One region of the Lysinibacillus sp. NPDC095746 genome, then DNA from elsewhere that is predicted to be linked to it. Evidence: riboswitches for the same ligand, from Rfam matches in the RefSeq annotation. Region 1 holds a riboswitch; each other region holds the start of a gene.
The links. A riboswitch is a leader RNA that binds a small molecule or an ion and turns the genes downstream of it on or off. The one in region 1 is predicted to bind S-adenosylmethionine.
Positions count from the first base shown of each region.

Region 2: it holds a riboswitch for S-adenosylmethionine, as region 1 does, so the genes downstream of both, ACIQ7N_RS09055 (O-acetylhomoserine aminocarboxypropyltransferase/cysteine synthase family protein) here and ACIQ7N_RS17215 (bifunctional homocysteine S-methyltransferase/methylenetetrahydrofolate reductase) in region 1, are expected to answer to the same signal.
Region 3: it holds a riboswitch for S-adenosylmethionine, as region 1 does, so the genes downstream of both, metK (methionine adenosyltransferase) here and ACIQ7N_RS17215 (bifunctional homocysteine S-methyltransferase/methylenetetrahydrofolate reductase) in region 1, are expected to answer to the same signal.

Region 1 covers NZ_JBIWGL010000024.1:30,064-36,369, reverse strand. Annotated here, with positions in the region: gene ACIQ7N_RS17220 (protoporphyrinogen oxidase) at 175-1,563, shown strand; SAM riboswitch class I at 1,689-1,787, shown strand; gene ACIQ7N_RS17215 (bifunctional homocysteine S-methyltransferase/methylenetetrahydrofolate reductase) at 2,104-3,951, shown strand; gene metH (methionine synthase) at 3,944-6,306, shown strand, end outside.
Region 2 covers NZ_JBIWGL010000009.1:97,163-103,468, forward strand. Annotated here, with positions in the region: gene chrR (class II chromate reductase ChrR) at 1-134, opposite strand, end outside; gene scpC (succinyl-CoA:acetate CoA-transferase ScpC) at 489-2,009, shown strand; gene ACIQ7N_RS09045 (DASS family sodium-coupled anion symporter) at 2,144-3,625, opposite strand; gene ACIQ7N_RS09050 (glycerol-3-phosphate acyltransferase) at 3,813-4,445, opposite strand; SAM riboswitch class I at 4,741-4,853, shown strand; gene ACIQ7N_RS09055 (O-acetylhomoserine aminocarboxypropyltransferase/cysteine synthase family protein) at 4,970-6,271, shown strand.
Region 3 covers NZ_JBIWGL010000035.1:20,914-27,219, forward strand. Annotated here, with positions in the region: gene ACIQ7N_RS20300 (NUDIX domain-containing protein) at 1-76, shown strand, start outside; gene ACIQ7N_RS20305 (alpha/beta hydrolase family protein) at 60-836, shown strand; gene ACIQ7N_RS20310 (alpha/beta hydrolase) at 941-1,897, opposite strand; gene pckA (phosphoenolpyruvate carboxykinase (ATP)) at 2,013-3,599, opposite strand; SAM riboswitch class I at 4,259-4,378, shown strand; gene metK (methionine adenosyltransferase) at 4,703-5,899, shown strand; gene ACIQ7N_RS20325 (gamma carbonic anhydrase) at 6,078-6,306, opposite strand, start outside.

The DNA of each region.
Region 1 (6,306 bases):
TAATAGATAATTTCCGTAATGAAGGTAAAAGCCTCTAGCGAATATATGATGAAAAAATGGAGCTGTCCAATGTGCTGGATAGCTCCATTTTTGCTAAATTTGTAAAGGGTTTAACGTAATTTTCGATAAAAAAAGTTTATACTAAATAAAGAACAAAAAATAGGGGCGGTTAATATGAAAACAGTTGTTGTATTAGGTGGCGGAATTACGGGATTGTGTACGATGCATTATTTACAACGCCAAGTTCAGGAGAAAAACTTAGATGTAAAACTTGTGCTTGTTGAAAAAAATACATACCTTGGTGGCAAGCTGCACTCTTCATATGAACAAGGATTCATCATGGAAACTGGAGCAGATTCTATTGTAGCGCGTCATAAAGGTGTCATGGAGTTAGTAGAGGAACTGAATTTTGCACAAAATCTAGTCTATAACGAAACAGGTATTTCGTATATTTACACAAATAATGAGCTACATGCCATTCCAACAGACTCAACATTCGGTATCCCTATGAGCTTACAATCTCTCGAGGAAAGCACGCTTGTATCAGAGGAAGGTAAAAAAGAAGCGTTAAAGGATTTAACAATGCCGAATGAAAGGTTTACAAAGGAAAGCTCGATTGGGGAATTTTTAACGTATTATTTAGGTGAAGAGCTTGTTCAAAACCAAATAGCACCGGTACTTGCAGGTGTATATTCTGGAGATTTAAATCAACTTTCAATTGCTTCTACTTTACCGTATTTAATCGATTACAAAAACGATTACGGTAGTATTATTAAAGGTTTCGATGCAAACAGGGAACAATTTGTGAAAGCCGCCAATAAAAAATTTATTTCATTTAAAAATGGTTTATCGTCACTAATTGATCGACTTGAAGAAACATTAACGGATGTAGAAATTATAAAAGGGATTGCTACTACTAGTGTTAAAAAGCAGGAGAATCTATACGCAGTTACGTTAGCAAACGGTAAAATGATTGAAGCAAATCATGTTGTATTGGCACTGCCTAATGAAGCGGTACAAAGCTTATTACAGGATGACTCTTTGAACGGCTATTTTGAACAATTTAATACTGCATCCGCCATTACGATTTATTTAGGATTTGATGTTCCCGATAATAGATTACCTGCAGATGGAACAGGCTATATTGTGTCACATAATTCGGATGTTATCTGTAATGCAGCAACGTGGACAAGCCGCAAGTGGAAACACACTTCAGCAGAAGGAAAATTACTTGTACGACTTTTTTATAAGAGCATTAACCCCGAGTATGAGAAATTGCGTATGATGTCAGATGAAGAATTAGCGGTTGTAGCTCTAGAGGACGTAAGAAAAAGCTTAGGAATTGAAGAAAAACCAACTGTTATTAACGTGACGAAATGGATCGACCAGATGCCGAAGTACGACTTGGCACATCGTGAAGCGTTGCAAGGTCTCTTACAAGAGCTCGAGAAAAACTATCCAAATTTATCAATAGCAGGATGCTCTTATTTTGGAGTAGGCATAGGTGCGTGTATTCAAAATGGTAAAAAAATTGGTGAGGAACTTGTAGAAAAACTATCGTAATTGTTTAATATAAATCAAAATTTTATGAATTTCGTAAAAATTATCCTTTGTTCAGTGAAATAGTCTTGACTCAATCGTTCGTAAACGATATGATTCTTTTAATTATTTAAAAAATTCATACTAAATTCTTATCAAGAGAAGCAGAGGGACTGGCCCTATGAAGCTTCAGCAACCAACTTATTGTCAGGTGCTAAATCCAGAAGACCGTGTGTCGAAGATGAGAAGGAAAACAATTACGAAACGTAAAAGCCTTCTTTTTTTGTGAAAGAAGGCTTTTTTATTTTAACTTTTTTTCGGCTGATGTCCAAACATCAGTCGAAATAGAGGAACTCAGTCTAAGAACGCCACGTCCTGTGGCAACGACTGAGTGACCAACTTCGTGTTGACCTAAAGCCTTCGGCGGATGTCACGGAATCGGCAAGGAGTTCTTAGCGGATAGTACGCTAACTAACCTGCAGCGTGCAGGCCTAAGCACAAAGCCGATTCAGAACGAATTATGCCGAGGCATAATTGATAGAAAAAGAAAGAGAGGTTAGTTTTATGGGATTGCTTGAAAGGTTAAAAACGCATGTTCTTACAGCAGATGGTGCAATTGGTACAGTTTTATACGGCTATGGCTTGGAGTACTGTCATGAGGAAATGAATGTACAGAGACCGGAATTAATTGAAAAGATTCATAGAGAATATATAGCTGCTGGTGCCGATATTATTCAGACGAACACTTACGGAGCTAATGCCATAAAATTAGCCCGCTATGGATTAGAATCTCGTGTACAGCAATATAATGAAGCTGCTATAACGATTGCAAAACGTGCAGCAGCGGATGGTGGGCAATTTGTGTTGGGTACTATTGGGGGAATCCGTGGTATTCGAAAAAGTGATGCAACGTTAGAGGAAATCTTAGCAACTATAGATGAGCAGGCAACGGTTTTACTTGCAGGAAATCCAGATGGCCTTTTACTTGAAACCTATTATGATTTTGAAGAGCTAACAGCGACTTTATCAATGCTACGAGCTAAAACCACATTACCGATTATCGCTCAAGTTTCTATGCACGAACCCGGAGTATTACAAAATGGAATGAGCTTAAATCACGCCTTACATGAACTTGAAGCGTTAGGTGCTGATATCGTAGGTGTTAACTGTCGTTTAGGTCCTCACCATACTATCCAAGCATTTGAAGGGGTAGAGCTTCCTGAGCAGGCATTTATGTCAGCGTATCCGAACGCCTCTCTTCTTGATTTAGAGGATGGGCGTGTCGTTTATGAGTCGGAGGCTGATTATTTTGGTCGAGCAGCTGTAGAGCTTCGTGATCAAGGGGTGCGTTTAATTGGTGGCTGTTGTGGTACGACACCAAAGCATATTGCTGCAGCGAAAAAGTACTTAGAGGAGTTATCCCCGGTTGAAGAAAAGTATACAAAGCCAGAAAAAATAGAGATTGTTCGTGAGGCAGAGCCAGCAAATTATGAGCCATTACATGAAAAAGTAAAACGTGAACGCTCGGTTATTGTGGAGTTAGATACACCAAGACATTTAGAAATAGAAGGCTTTATTAAAGGGGCAAAGAAAATATATGAGGCGGGCGCGGATGTAGTCATGATGGCAGATAATTCACTTGCTTCTCCAAGGATTAGTAATGTCGCAATGGGTGCCTTACTGAAAGAAACGCACGGGGTACGCCCGTTAACCCATATAACATGCCGAGATCGAAATTTAATTGGTCTTCAATCACATTTAATGGGATTAAATGCACTAGGAATTCATGATGTTTTAGCGGTTACTGGAGATCCGACAAAGGTAGGCGATTTCCCGGGAGCAACTAGCGTTTATGACGTATCATCAATGGAGCTAATCCAATTAATAAAACAGTTAAATGAAGGTGTTTCGTTCTCAGGGAAACCGCTTCGTAAAAAGGCAAATTTCTCTGTAGCGGCTGCATTTAATCCTAATGTCCGTGTACTAGATCGCGCTGTCTCTCGATTAGAAAAGAAAATTGAACATGGGGCAGATTATTTTATTTCACAGCCTGTTTATACAAAGGAAAAAATCGTGGAAATTCACGAGGCGACAAAGCATTTAGAAACGCCAATTTATATAGGTATTATGCCAGTAACGAGCTATAAAAGTGCGGAGTTCTTACATCATGAAGTACCAGGCATCAAGCTATCTGATGATGCGTTAGCACGTATGAAGGCTTGTGGTGATGATAAGGAACGCGCAACAATAGAAGGCATTGCAATTGCTAAAGAATTAGTAGAAGTAGCAGCGGAATATTTCAATGGTATTTACCTCATCACACCATTTTTACGCTATGATATGACGCTAGAATTAATGAAAGTTATTGAGCAATTGGATGAACAGAAAAAAGGGGTAAGTATAAATGGCTAAGCACATGATTGAAGAGCAACTAGAGAAACGAATATTAATTCTTGATGGCGCAATGGGAACAATGCTACAAAATGAAAATTTATCGGCAGAGGATTTTGGCGGCGAGGAATATGATGGCTGTAATGAAAATCTTGTGCTAACTAGACCAGATGTGCTTGAAAAGGTTCATAGAAAATATTTAGAGGCTGGAGCAGATATTATTTGTACAAATACATTTGGGGGTACACCACTTGTATTAAATGAATATGATCTAGGTGCGAAGGCAGAAGAAATTAACAAACGTGCTGTTGAAATTGCACGCAAAGTAGTAGATCAGTTTTCAACATCCGATTGGCCACGTTTTGTAGCGGGAGCGATGGGACCAACTACAAAAACCCTATCTGTTACAGGTGGAATTACATTTGATGAGCTAGAGGAAAACTTTTATGTTCAAGCAAAGTCATTAATCGATGCCGGGGCGGACGTTTTGTTGTTAGAAACTAGTCAGGATATGTTGAATGTTAAGGCGGGAACATTGGGGATATCTCGTGCTTTTAAGGCTACTGAAAAAGAGCTACCTGTGATGATATCTGGAACAATTGAACCGATGGGAACGACACTTGCCGGCCAAACAATTGATGCTTTTTACATTTCCATCGAGCATATTAAGCCATTGTCAGTTGGCTTAAACTGTGCGACTGGACCAGAGTTTATGACTGATCATATTCGTTCACTAGCAGAGCTTTCAACAGGCTATATTAGCTGTTACCCGAATGCGGGCTTACCGGATGAGGAAGGCTGCTATCATGAGTCACCTGAATCATTGTCACAAAAGCTAAAAGGCTTTGCGGAAAAGGGCTGGCTAAATATTGTCGGAGGTTGCTGCGGTACAACGCCAGCACATATTGCGGCTATCAGAGAGGTGCTAAAGGACGAAAAGCCTCGTCAATTACAAGATGTGACGCATGGTCATGTAGTATCAGGGATAGAGCCATTGGTGTATGACGACTCTATGCGTCCATTATTTATTGGAGAACGGACAAATGTCATTGGTTCTCGTAAGTTTAAAAATTTAATTATTGATGGGAAGTTTGAGGAAGCAGCAGAAATCGCCCGTGCTCAGGTGAAAAATGGAGCACATGTGATCGATATTTGTTTAGCAAATCCTGACCGCGATGAACTAGCGGATATGCGTGGCTTTATGCAGGAGGTTGTAAAAAAAGTAAAAGTACCTCTTGTGATTGACTCGACAGATGAAAAAGTAATTGAGGAAGCACTTAAGTTTTCTCAAGGGAAAGCTATCATTAATTCTATTAACTTAGAGGATGGCGAGGAGCGTTTTGACGCTGTTTTACCGCTTGTGAAAAAATATGGAGCTTCTTTAGTTGTAGGTACAATTGATGAGCAAGGCATGGCGGTTGATCGACATCGCAAGCTAGAAATTGCTGAACGTTCATATAAATTGTTAACAGAAAAATGGGGTATTGCTCCTGAAGATATTATTTTTGACCCATTAATGTTCCCAGTAGGTACAGGAGATGAGCAATATATTGGCTCGGCACTTGAAACGGTAGAAGGTATTCGCCTTATTAAGGAGAAAATGCCACGGACATTAACGGTGCTTGGTGTAAGTAATATTTCGTTCGGATTGCCACCAGTAGGTCGTGAAGTACTGAATGCCGTATATTTATATCACTGTACACAGGCTGGTTTAGATTATGCAATTGTGAATACGGAGAAGCTAGAACGTTATGCATCCATTCCTGAGGAGGAAATTAAGCTAGCAAATGATTTACTCTTTAATACAAATGATGAAACTTTAGCTGTCTTTACAGATTTCTATCGTGATAAAAAGAAAGAAAAAACAGAGGCGGATATTCCGAAAACAGTAGAAGGTCGCTTAGCCTACTATATATTAGAGGGTACAAAGGAAGGGCTTATTGAAGATTTAGATGCGGCTCGTGAAATTTTCGAAACACCGCTTGAGATTATTAATGGGCCTTTAATGGATGGAATGGCAGAGGTTGGCCGTTTATTTAACGATAATCAGCTGATCGTAGCAGAAGTATTACAATCAGCAGGGGTTATGAAGGCCGCAGTAGCGCATTTAGAGCAATTTATGGAGAAAAATGAAGAGAATGCTGGTAAGGGGAAAATGGTACTTGCTACTGTAAAGGGCGATGTGCATGATATTGGGAAAAATCTTGTCGATATTATTTTAAGTAATAATGGCTATAAGGTCATTGATTTGGGTATTAAAGTAACACCTACTCAGTTAATAGAAGCGATTCGCAAGGAGAAGCCGGATTTCATCGGGCTTTCAGGCTTACTTGTAAAATCAGCACAGCAAATGGTTATTACTGCTCAGGATTTCAA
Region 2 (6,306 bases), on a different contig from region 1:
CTATAAGCTTGTACGAAATGGGACGTAGCAGCCATTTGTGCAGTAGAAATTAATTCTTCTATAATTTCTTTTGAAATTGGATTTCCATCATAAATACGAACCGAGGAGTGGTTCCGTAATAATTCTTTAACCATTTATAAAATCTCCTTTTCCCCTTTATATATCAAGAGCATATCACGCTTTTTCTTCAAAATCGAATTTATCTCCCTTCAGGAAATATTTTTGTAGTGAATGCACAGCGACAGCTACAATTACACCAAGGCAAAATTTATAGAAGGTGTTGAAAATTATTTTTAAATAATTTGAGAATGCATAAAATTTCTCGTAATATAAAATATTTTGTTAGTTATAGATTAAAAATTCTAAATAGTTTAAAATTATATATGGACGGTTTATTTGGTTGGATTTCTAATAATTGGATGACTATACCATAAGGATTAAACCGAGTAATGTAGTTAAACAAAATAAAGCGGGATGGAGGAAGAGGGATGGCAGAAAAGTTGGCGAAAAAGCTTCGTAATGAACAGCTAAGGAGCAAGGTTGTAACAGCAGAAGAAGCAGCATCTTGGATTAAGGATGGTATGGTACTTGGGATGAGCGGGTTTACACGTGCTGGTGATGTTAAAGTGGTGCCCCTTGCACTTGTGGAGAAAGCGAAAAAAGAGAGCTTCAAGGTAGATGTATATACAGGTGCATCGCTTGGCCCGGAAGTTGACCAATACTTAGCAGAAGCTGGCGTTATTCGTAAACGTGGACCTTTCCAAGCAGATGCCGGTATTCGTAATAAAATCAACAGTGGCGAAATTACATTTGTTGATGCGCATTTATCACATAATGCGGAGCTAGTGCGCCAAGGTATTATTGGTCCTATTGATTTTGCGATTATTGAAGCGGCTGCTATTACAGAAGACGGCTTGCTAATTCCTACTACTTCAGTTGGCAATTCTCCTATTTTTGTGCAAGAAGCAGACCAAATCATCATTGAGTTGAACATAGCTCAGCTTGATGCATTAGAAGGTGTCCATGATATTTTTGTACCGGGACAACAGGGGAAACGTGATCCGATTCCGTTACAACACGTATCCGATCGGCTTGGCACAATTGGTATACGACTAGATTTAGATAAAGTAAAAGGCATTGTGATTTCAGATATTTTAGATGCACCATCAACGATTGTTCCTGCAGATGAAGAAACAGGTATTATGGCCAATCATTTATTAAACTTCCTACGTGAAGAAATTAAAATAGGTCGTTTAACAACAAGCTTAAGACCCATTCAATCAGGTGTAGGCTCAGTAGCTAATGCTGTTTTATTAGGCTTTAAAGATTCTGAGTTTGAGAACTTAGAAGTATATTCAGAAGTACTGCAAGATGCCGTATTCGAATTAATTGATGCAGGGAAGGTAAACTTTGCATCTGCTACTTCTATTACCCTTTCTGAGGAAGTTGGAAACCGAGTTTATGGTAATTTTGAAAAATATGCAGATAAACTAGTATTACGTCCGCAAGAAATTTCTAACCAACCAGAAATTATTCGCCGACTCGGGTTAATTTCTGTTAATACAGCGCTAGAGGTAGATATTTATGGGAATGTGAATTCTACGCATGTTTCTGGCACAAAAATGATGAATGGAATTGGCGGCTCCGGGGACTTTGCACGTAATGCGAGATTAGGTATTTTCGTCACGAAATCATACGCGAAAGGCGGAAATATTTCTAGTATCGTTCCAATGGTCTCACATGTAGACCATACAGAGCATGATGTAGATGTAATCGTCACAGAGCAGGGAGTAGCAGACCTACGTGGACTTGCTCCAAAAGAACGGGTTGGCCTCATTATCGATCACTGTGCACATCCGGAATATCGTGAGCAATTATGGAAGTATTTTAATGATGCCAATGAAGCAACAGGTGGACACCATACGCCACACAATCTAGAAAATGCGCTGTCATGGCATGTGAATTACGCAAAAAATGGTACGATGAAGAATCCCGCTTTATCGAAATAATAAAGTAATAAAAGCCTTGAAGGACAGTTGACTTGTTCCTTCAAGGCTTTAAATTTGAGAAAAATATAATCCAAAAGCATCCTCGAGAAGTGATTAGGTAATCCCCTCAGTTGTTTAAAAAAACCCCTGGCTTCTCACAGTAAACCAATCCATTTCCAATAGGTTGCAGAAAATAAAAGAACTAGAATGTATCCAATAATCGTTAATGGAATCCCGGATTTTAAGAAATCTTTTGTTGTAAAGGCTCCTGTCCCATACGCAAGCATATTTTGCGGTGCACTAATAGGTAAGAGGAAGCCGAAGCTAATAACGAATTGTTGTACGATAACGAAACCAACCTGATCGACATTAGTTGTTAATGTTGAGGCTAAAACGATGAATACCGGTACAAGCGCAGATGCTAGGCTTGTTGCACTCGCAAAGCCTAAATGAATAAGAATATTAAATAAAGTAACAAGCGCGATTGTTGCAAGAATTGGCATAGAATCTAAACCAAGTGAACCGAATACTTTATCAGATAACCACGATGCACCTTTTGTATTAAGCAAGACAGTGCCTAGCATAATTCCTACAGCGAAGACGATAATTGTCCCCCAAGGAATATGTGGTTCAACTTGCTTCCATGAATAGACTCCGATTTTGGGCATTAATAAAATGGCGATTGCAACGATTGTGACAGTTGTCGTATCGAATGGGTGAAGTTTGCCCTCAGCAGCCCAGAGAAATAGTAAAACTACTGATGTTATGATTAATCGAATTTCAGGAGCCTTTAACGGACCAAGTTCTGCAAGCTGTTTTTTTATTACTTCTCTACCACCGGCAATATTACTTGTTTCAGGCTTAATTAGTGTAATCATAATGAAAAATAGAGCGACTGACATGATGATTGAGAAGGGAGCTGCATAAAGTAACCAAGCACCCCAAGAAATATCCACACCAAATTGTTCTTTGATGAAGTTTAAAGCGACCATATTTTGAGCTGCTGCCGTCTTTATACCAATATTCCAAATAGAGACAGCTTGCACAGAGGTAATGACAAGTAGAGCAGCAAGTCGACTATCACGTGGTAAACCAAATGCTGCTACCATCCCAAGTAGTATTGGCACAACTGCGCCTGCACGTGCAGTAGCAGAAGGGACAAAGAATGCGAGTGCAATAGATACTAAAATAGCACCGAATACAATGGCTTTCGTTTTTGTCCCTACGAGTGAAAGGATCCAAAGCGCAAGTCTTTTATGTAAATTGGTAATCTGCATGGCTGCCGCTAGGAAAAGTGCTGCGGCTACTAGTGCTACTGCTGAATTACTAAATCCACTTAATGCTAATTTTAATGCATCCGAAGTGCCTAGCTCTCTCGTTGAATCTTCCATTGATGGAGCTAACCCTAATAAGATTGTAACGAGAGCAATAATCATAGCAGAGCTAACGGGATAGGATACTGCTTCTGTAACCCAAAGGATGACCGCAAAAGCTAAAATAGCCAAAGCGCGTTGTCCGGCTATAGGTAAATCGCCGTTGTTAGGTAAAAAAGTGATGATGATTAATGAAGCGAAGGCTAATCCAATCCAGAGTGGTTTCAAATTACGTTTTGGTTTTGCTTGTTCAGAAGTAGACATACTTTTTCATCCTTTCTTAAACATGACTATAATTTTCACATCGGCTAGTAAAATGCTTTATGAAGAAAGTTAATTTGTCTATTTATTGTAAAAAAACTAGTATGTGAAATACCCTCTATATATAGCGATAATGGGAAGTTGCGAGAAAATTAATGGTCATAGAAAAGACAAAAATATCCAAAAGATATTATTTTTTCTTTTTGAATGCTGAAGTCACTTTAGGCTCAGTTCCTAGCAGCAAGCGCTTAATATTTTCGATATGCAAAATGATGGCTATACCAAAAAGTAATAGGGCTATAATCGTTGGGACTGTTCCAGGAATCCATAAATATGTGGCTATACAGAAAACGAGATAAAACTCAAGTACACCGACAATTAAATAGTTCGTTACGAAAGATAACATAACAAATAAAATGAGTGCAAATAAGCCAATTGTCCAATCAATTGCAAGTAATATCCCAATGATTGAAGCAGTTCCTTTACCGCCATTGAAGCCCATATAAAATGGGAAATTATGACCTAGAATGACACCAGCAGCTGCAATATAAGTAAAGAGCCAAACTTGTATTTCTGTTAATTGTGTTATATCTGCTAAATAGGCATGTGCACAGATTATAGCCGCAACGCCTTTGCCGATATCGATCAGTGCAACTAATATGCCGTATTTCCAGCCGAGGGAAAGTGTTGCGTTAGAGGCACCTGCATTGCCATGACCAGTCTTTTTTAAATCTACCCCAGATAAAAACTGAGCAACTTTAGAGCCGTGAATACAGCCAATCAAATAACCAACAAGAAGAAAAATAATAACGGCTTTTATCATAAAAATTCTCCTTTCAAAATAAAATAGGCTCGTCACTAAAAGTTAGGAATGACGTTTGGTATAACAAATGCCCTAAAGTTGATTGGAGTGAGACTGGGCGCCCCTAGGAGAGCACATAGTCGGAACTGTAATCAACCCCACATTTTGTGATAAAAACTATAAATATCAAAATAGTGTATGCGTTCGTATTACGTAAAAAAGCAGACGGAAGTTTCAGAAAAAATAAAATTTTAGTATTGACAGTGAAAAAGTCTATGTTTATACTGTGTAACAACGATGGAAATTGAATCTCATACTCTTATCAAGAGCGGCGGAGGGATAGGCCCTATGATGCCCGGCAACCAGTAAGTGATGAACTTGCTAAGGTGCTAATTCCTACAGATTCTTATTGGATCTGGCAGATAAGGGGAGGAAAACTTGCAACCGCAACCCTCTTCTTAGCTGAAGAGGGTTTTTGTTTTCTACTAAAAAATCCTCCTCATCTCCGGTACCATCGTAAAAAAATAACCATTTGGAGGTATACAATGACAAAATTTAAACCAGAAACATTGCTGTTACACGGTGGCCAAGAGCCAGACCCGGTAACAGGATCACGAACAGTACCGATATATCGCTCAACGGCTTTCGTTTTTAAAGACACTGCTCATGCGCAACGTCTTTTTGCCTTAGAGGAAGCGGGCAATATTTACACACGAATTACAAACCCAACTGTAGATGTTTTTGAAAAACGCGTCGCTTTATTAGAAGGCGGTACAGCAGCAGTAGCACTTTCATCTGGTGCAGCAGCTATCGCATTTTCCATTTTAAATCTTGCAGGGGCAGGCGATGAAATCGTTGCAGGTAGCTCTTTATACGGAGGTACTTATAATTTATTCGCCAACACACTACCAAACTACGGTATTAAAACGATTTTTGTAGACGAAACAAATCCAGAAAATTTCCGAGCAGCTATTACTGATAAAACAAAGGCCGTGTTCGCTGAAATTTACGGTAACCCAAGTTTAAAGGTACTAGATATTGAAGCAGTAGCAAATATAGCACATGAAAACGGCTTGCCATTAATTATTGATAGCACATTTGCTTCACCATATGGCTCTACACCAATTGACTACGGTGCGGATATTGTTGTTCATTCCGCAACAAAATGGATTGGTGGCCACGGAACAACTTTAGGTGGTGTTGTAGTAGATGCAGGGAAGTTTGACTGGACTCGTGGCCGTTTCCCAGGTTTTACTGAGCCAGATGCTTCTTATCATGGTTTACGTTATGGTATTGACACAGCAGAGGCAGCATTCGCCACAAAATTGCGTGTGCAATTACTACGCGACTTTGGTCCAACATTAAGTGCAGATGCAGCATTTAATTTATTACAAGGTTTAGAAACGCTTCATTTGCGTATTCCTAAACACAACGAAAATGCATTAGCGGTAGCTGAATATTTACGAAACCACCCATCTGTGGAATATGTAAATTACAATGGCTTAGAAGATTTCCCTACCCATGATTTAGCTAAAAAATATTTAAAAAATGGCTTCGGTTCAGTGCTTACATTTGGTATTAAAGGTGGACGTGAAGCAGGGCGTAAATTAATAGATAGTGTGAAATTATTCTCGCACGTAGCAAATGTAGGGGATGCAAAATCATTAATTATTCATCCAGCATCTACTACACATCAGCAACTATCTGCTGAAGAGCTAATCCAAACTGGCGTAACCGAGTCGCTCATTCGCTTATCCATCGGTTTAGAGGCAGTAGAGGACATCATTGAAGATTTAGAACAAGCTATTGAACAAGTAACAGCCTCACAACAAAAAGTAGAAGCTTAATAAAAAGGACTTTGTTGTAGTGTTGACGTATTTTC
Region 3 (6,306 bases), on a different contig from region 1:
AAATTTAAGCTTTCATATGAAGGATGCAGGAATGCAAAAAATGCTGGAGGAGTTGAAGCATTATGATCAATGGTAAGATCGTTGGAAAACGTCCTTATCCTTCGCCTAATCCAGCTATTCGTTTAACGGAAATCACGTATATATCACATGGCCTACGTGTGAAGGGATTACTAGCTGAACCTAAGGCAGAGGGTACATATGATGGCTTTTTATATTTACGGGGAGGCATGCAAAGCATTGGCATGGTTAGACCTTCGCGTGTCGCGCAATTTGCAGCTCAAGGCTTTATCGTTTTTGCTCCATATTACCGTGGCAATCGAGGTGGAGAAGGTCGAGATGAATTTGCAGGAGCTGATAGGTATGACGCTGTATACGCAGTAGACGTGCTAAAACAGTTTTGCAATGATAATATTCATGTCTTTGGTTTTTCACGTGGTGGCATTATGGCGCTTTGGACTGCTATTTTACGTAGAGATATTACATCTGTTGTGACATGGGCAGGCGTATCTGATGCAACAGCTACATATTGGGAGCGGACAGATATGCGCAGGATGATGAAGCGGGTTATTGGAGGGACGCCTAATCGTGTACCAGATGCTTATGATGCACGAACACCACTTTTTGAGATAGAGCACATTACAGCTCCAGTACTTATTATTCATGGCTATCGTGATGAAAATGTAGATATTGAGCATGCGAGACAATTAGAATTTTATTTAAAGGAAGCTAATAAAAGATATGAAACATGGTATGATCTTCGCCATGCTCATCAGTTTCCACCGGCCGAAAATCGAGCAACAGTACATGCACTGTGTGAATGGATGAAACGTCAGTAGATGACGCTTTGAACTTTTTTGTTTGAAAAACTGCTCAGCGAGCCCGAAGAATTGCTCAGGTAGACTAAAAAACCGTACAGGTGCTTCCTGTACGGTAGAAATATTTACTCTGTATATTTTGCTAGGAAGTTATTAATAGTTTTCCAGTAAGAGTCTCCAGCAACGCTTTCTGCAAGGCTATGTCCGGCACCTTCAACTATAAATTTCTCCTTCGGTACATTGGCAGCCTCGTATACTTTATCTAGCATATCAGATGGAACAAATGTATCATTACTTCCATGAATGAATAGCATAGGTGTTTTCGATTTCGCTACTTGCTTGACGCTATCTGCTTCACCAAGCGTATAGTCAGCCTTTAACTTCGTTACAATTGACGAAAACTGCATAATGGGGAATTCAGGTAAATTAAAGAGTGCTTGCAATTGATAGGAGAATTCATCCCAAACTGAGGAATAACCACAATCTTCAATAATAGCCTTAACATTGCCAGGTAGATCCTCTCCTGAGGCCATCATCACTGTAGCACCTCCCATGGAAACACCATACAAAATAATTTCAGCGTTGTTATTAGAACTGATCACATTATTAATCCAAGAGACTACATCAAGTCGATCATGCCAACCCATACCGATATAGTCACCCTCACTTTTTCCATGAGCCCTTGCATCAGGTACGAGAACATTGTAGCCTGTCTCATAAAAATGCTTAGCATACTTTGTCATTTGTGAGCCATCAGATGAATATCCATGGAAAACAATTGCCCATTTATTTGTTTCGTTTGTATTTTTAAGTGTATAGGCATGTAATTTTAAATCATCGAAAGACTGTATATAAGAGTCCTTGTAATTGTCTTTAAACCACTTCTCGCTCTCTTCTTTTTCTTTAGCATCCTTAGGACTAACAGCAATAGAATTGTGCGGAGCATTAAACACATCTGATTTATCAGTATTTGGATTTAAGGCAAAATTATAAAAATAATTCCCTGCAAAAAATCCGGCTACAACAAACAATACTAATAGCAGACTGATAACGGTAATCATCACTTTATATTTTTTTTTCATAACTATCCCCCTAAAACTACTATTATGAATTATACACAAAGTTACTAATATGAAAAGTAGAAAATAGGGAAATAAAAAAAGGGAACGACTGAAATCGTTCCCTTTGCTTAGTAAATTATTTTAATGGACCGCCAAGTTTAGTGATAGCTTCAGAAACATTTGAGAATTTCTTGAAGTTTTCGTTGAATAAACCAGCAAGTTCAGCAGCTTTTTTATCGTAAGCAGCTTTGTCTGCCCATGCATCACGAGGATTTAGCACTTCTGTCGGTACACCTTCAATAGAAGTTGGAATGTTTAAACCGAATACTGAATCTTTAATTGTTTCAACAGCAGTTAATTTGCCATCAATGGCTGCACGTACCATTGCACGAGTGTAAGAAAGCTTCATTCGGCTACCAGTACCATATTCGCCACCAGTCCAACCAGTGTTCACTAAGAATACTTGTGCACCGTGCTCGTCAATTTTTTGACCTAACATTTCAGCATAAACTGTTGCTGGAAGTGGAAGGAATGGAGAACCGAAGCAAGTAGAGAATACTGGTTCTGGCTCTGTTACACCACGTTCTGTACCAGCAAGTTTAGATGTGAAACCGCTTAGGAAGTGGTACATTGCTTGCTCTTTTGTTAATTTACTGATTGGAGGTAATACACCAAATGCATCAGCTGTTAAGAAGATGATTGTTTTTGGGTGACCTGCAACAGATGGATCAACAATATTTTCGATGTATTGAATTGGATAAGCTACACGCGTATTTTCTGTTAATGAACCATCATCATAGTCACAAACTCGAGTTTCTGGATCAACAGCTACGTTTTCTAGAACAGAACCGAAGCGGATTGCGTTGTAGATTTCTGGTTCTTTTTCAGCAGAAAGGTTAATTGTTTTTGCATAGCAACCGCCCTCAATGTTGAATACACCGTTATCAGACCAACCGTGTTCATCGTCACCGATAAGCTTACGGTCAGGATCAGCTGATAAAGTTGTTTTACCAGTACCAGATAAACCGAAGAATAATGCAACATCTCCAGCTTCACCAACGTTTGCTGAGCAGTGCATTGAAAGGATGCCTTGCTGTGGTAACAAGTAGTTCATAATACCGAAAATAGATTTTTTGATTTCACCAGCGTATTCAGTACCACCGATTAGGATAATTTTCTTTTCAAGTGATACAATGATGAATGTTTCAGAAGCAGTACCATCAATAGCAGGATCTGCTTTAAAGTTAGGAGCTGAGATAACTGTGAAGTCAGCAACATGAGAAGCCAATTCTTCTGCAGTTGGACGGATAAATAATTGATGAGCGAAAAGATTGTGCCAAGCGTATTCATTGATTACTTGGATGCTTAATTGTGAATCTTTGTCAGCACCAGCAAAGCCTTTGAATACGAATAATTCGTCACGTTCTTTTAAATATTTTACTACTTTTACATATAAGTTATCGAACACTTCAGAAGAAATTGGTCGGTTAACTTTTCCCCAGTCAATTTTATCCTTTGTGCTCTCTTCTTCTACCGTATATTTATCTTTAGGTGAACGACCAGTGTATTTGCCAGTTTCTGCACGAACTGCGCCATCTACTGTTAACATAGCTTCACCACGAGATGTTGCTTTTTCAGCTAATTGTGGTACTGAAAGTTGAACATTAATGTTACCGCCGTTTAATAATTCCTTCAGTTCGTTTGCAATTTCTACTGAATTCATCGATTAAATACCATCCTTTTTTATAGTATTCCCTTGAGTCTGAGGGAGATTTTCTTAATTTCAAAAATAGTATAACACAATTGCTTAAATAATCTATACTAATTCAGAAATTATTTTTCAGATTTTATTACTTTTCAAGAAAACGACAAAAAGTAAATTGATTCGTTTTGATAATGCTTTTTACCCTATTTATAAGTGATCACACATTCACTTTCGACACAGCAAAATTGTGTTTGGAAGCTTGGCTGACATGGGGTTCGCACAGGATGTGAAGTTTTAGCTTGTTTTTATAGTTGGAGCGTGTCTTCGACTAAAAAGGGGCTCAATCATATTCATCCACCACATGTTCTGTAGCTAACGCCTTGCTTTTGCTACAAAATGTACTGTAAAGGGTTACACATATGTTAACACATGATGTGAGGTGGAGAGTAGGGATTATTTTGTTTTAATTTACAGCATAAGCCAAATTCCTTGCTGCATAAAGCCCATACTTTCTTTATAAGAATACATTCAATTATGCCACAGCATAATTTCGTCCAGAGACTTTAAATGGTTTTCGCATGAAAGCATGCTAACGTAGCGTCAGACATTCGCTGGAAGAAGATAAAAATATTTGACAATGTTCGACCATTTACGTATTATGAGATATTGAACGGATACTCTTATCCCGAGCTGGTGGAGGGTCAGGCCCTGTGAAACCCGGCAACCTGCATGAACTATTTCACGACATGCGCTGGTGCCAATCTGATGCAAGGGGAAACTCCCTTGAACGATAAGAGTGAAAGGTTACGAAGTCATTATTCCTTTCCTCATGTTAAGTAAGCGTGAGAAAAGGATTTTTTTATTGTTAAAAACGAATTAAAGGTAAGTATACAGTCCTTTCCTTATTATAATGACGGATCTTTCGAAAATCCTCGTGTTAAAAGCAGCAGCTGTTTAGTTGTGCGAAAGCGTAGTGACTGTAACAAATGTTTACTGTGCGAAAGTGCAACGACAGCAACAACGGCTTGAGAGTTCAATCCTTATGGGCGAACTTGACATGGGTAATGAGTACCGTATTAATTCGCAAATATTATTTGTAAAAGTAATAGGAGGAAAATCAAATGACAAACCGTCGACTGTTTACATCAGAGAGTGTAACAGAGGGACATCCAGACAAAATTTGTGACCAAATCTCGGATGCCATTTTAGATGCTATTTTAGCAGAAGATCCAAACGCGCGTGTAGCGTGTGAAACAACAGTAACAACAGGCTTAGCGTTAGTAGCAGGAGAAATTACTACTTCTACTTATGTAGATATTAAAGGTATCGTTCGTGATACTGTAGCAGAAATCGGTTATACACGTGGGAAGTATGGCTTTGATGCTGAAAACCTAGCAGTACTTGTTGCGATTGGCGAGCAATCACCTGATATTGCCCAAGGAGTTGACCAAGCATTAGAGGCGCGTGAAGGTTCTATGACAGACGCTGACATTGAAGCAATTGGTGCAGGTGACCAAGGTTTAATGTTCGGTTATGCATGTAACGAAACGCCAGAGCTTATGCCATTACCAATTAGTTTAGCGCATAAATTAGCTCGTCGTTTAACGGAAGTACGTAAATCTGGTGAATTAGCATATTTACGCCCAGATGGAAAAACGCAAGTAACGGTTGAATATGATGAAAACAATGTACCAGTACGCGTTGATACGATTGTAATTTCAACACAGCATGATGAAGAAGCTACACTTGAGCAAATTCAAGCAGACTTAAAAGAATTCGTTATTGCTCCAGTTGTTCCAAGTGAATTACTAGATGCCGATACTAAATATTTCATTAACCCAACTGGCCGATTCGTAATTGGTGGTCCTAAAGGGGATGCTGGTTTAACTGGACGTAAAATCATCGTTGATACATACGGTGGCTATGCACGTCATGGTGGAGGTGCTTTCTCAGGTAAGGACGCAACTAAGGTAGACCGTTCAGCGGCATATGCAGCACGCTATGTGGCGAAAAATATCGTAGCTGCTGGTTTAGCTGATCGAGCTGAAGTACAACTAGCTTATGCGATTGGTGTTGCTCAACCTGTATCTATTGCTGTTGATACATTTGGAACAGGAAAAGTTACGGAAAGTGAAATTGTAAAATGGGTACGCGAGCTATTTGATCTACGCCCAGCGGGGATTATTAAAATGCTTAACCTTCGTCGTCCTATTTATAAGCAAACTGCCGCATATGGTCACTTCGGTCGTACAGATTTAAATGTACCTTGGGAACAAACAGACAAAGCTGACGCATTAAAAGAAAAAGCAGGTTTATAAACTATTTAGCTAAAGCAATGAAGTGTTTGGAAAATATTTAAAAATACTATTACAGAAAGGGGCTCAATATTCTTATAGCCCCTTTCACTGTTTTTTAACGAAAAAAATAAGCTCCTAATCATAATCATGGAGGGTTCGGTTACCCAAGAAAACGTGGAACTGCTTTGATTTAGTTATATTAATTTTTTGGTTGAAGAGATTTATAGTATTGCCCCTTTTCTACATATTCACGTATGATGCGTTCCATATCTTCTTTATCTTCATCATTTAATTCTCTTACAACCTTTGCAGGACGGCCAAGTGCTAAGCTATTTGGAGGAATTACTTTACCTGGAGGAACTAGACTACCCGCCCCAATGAATGCACCCTCTCCAATCTCCGCTCCGTCTAATACTATAGAGCCCATA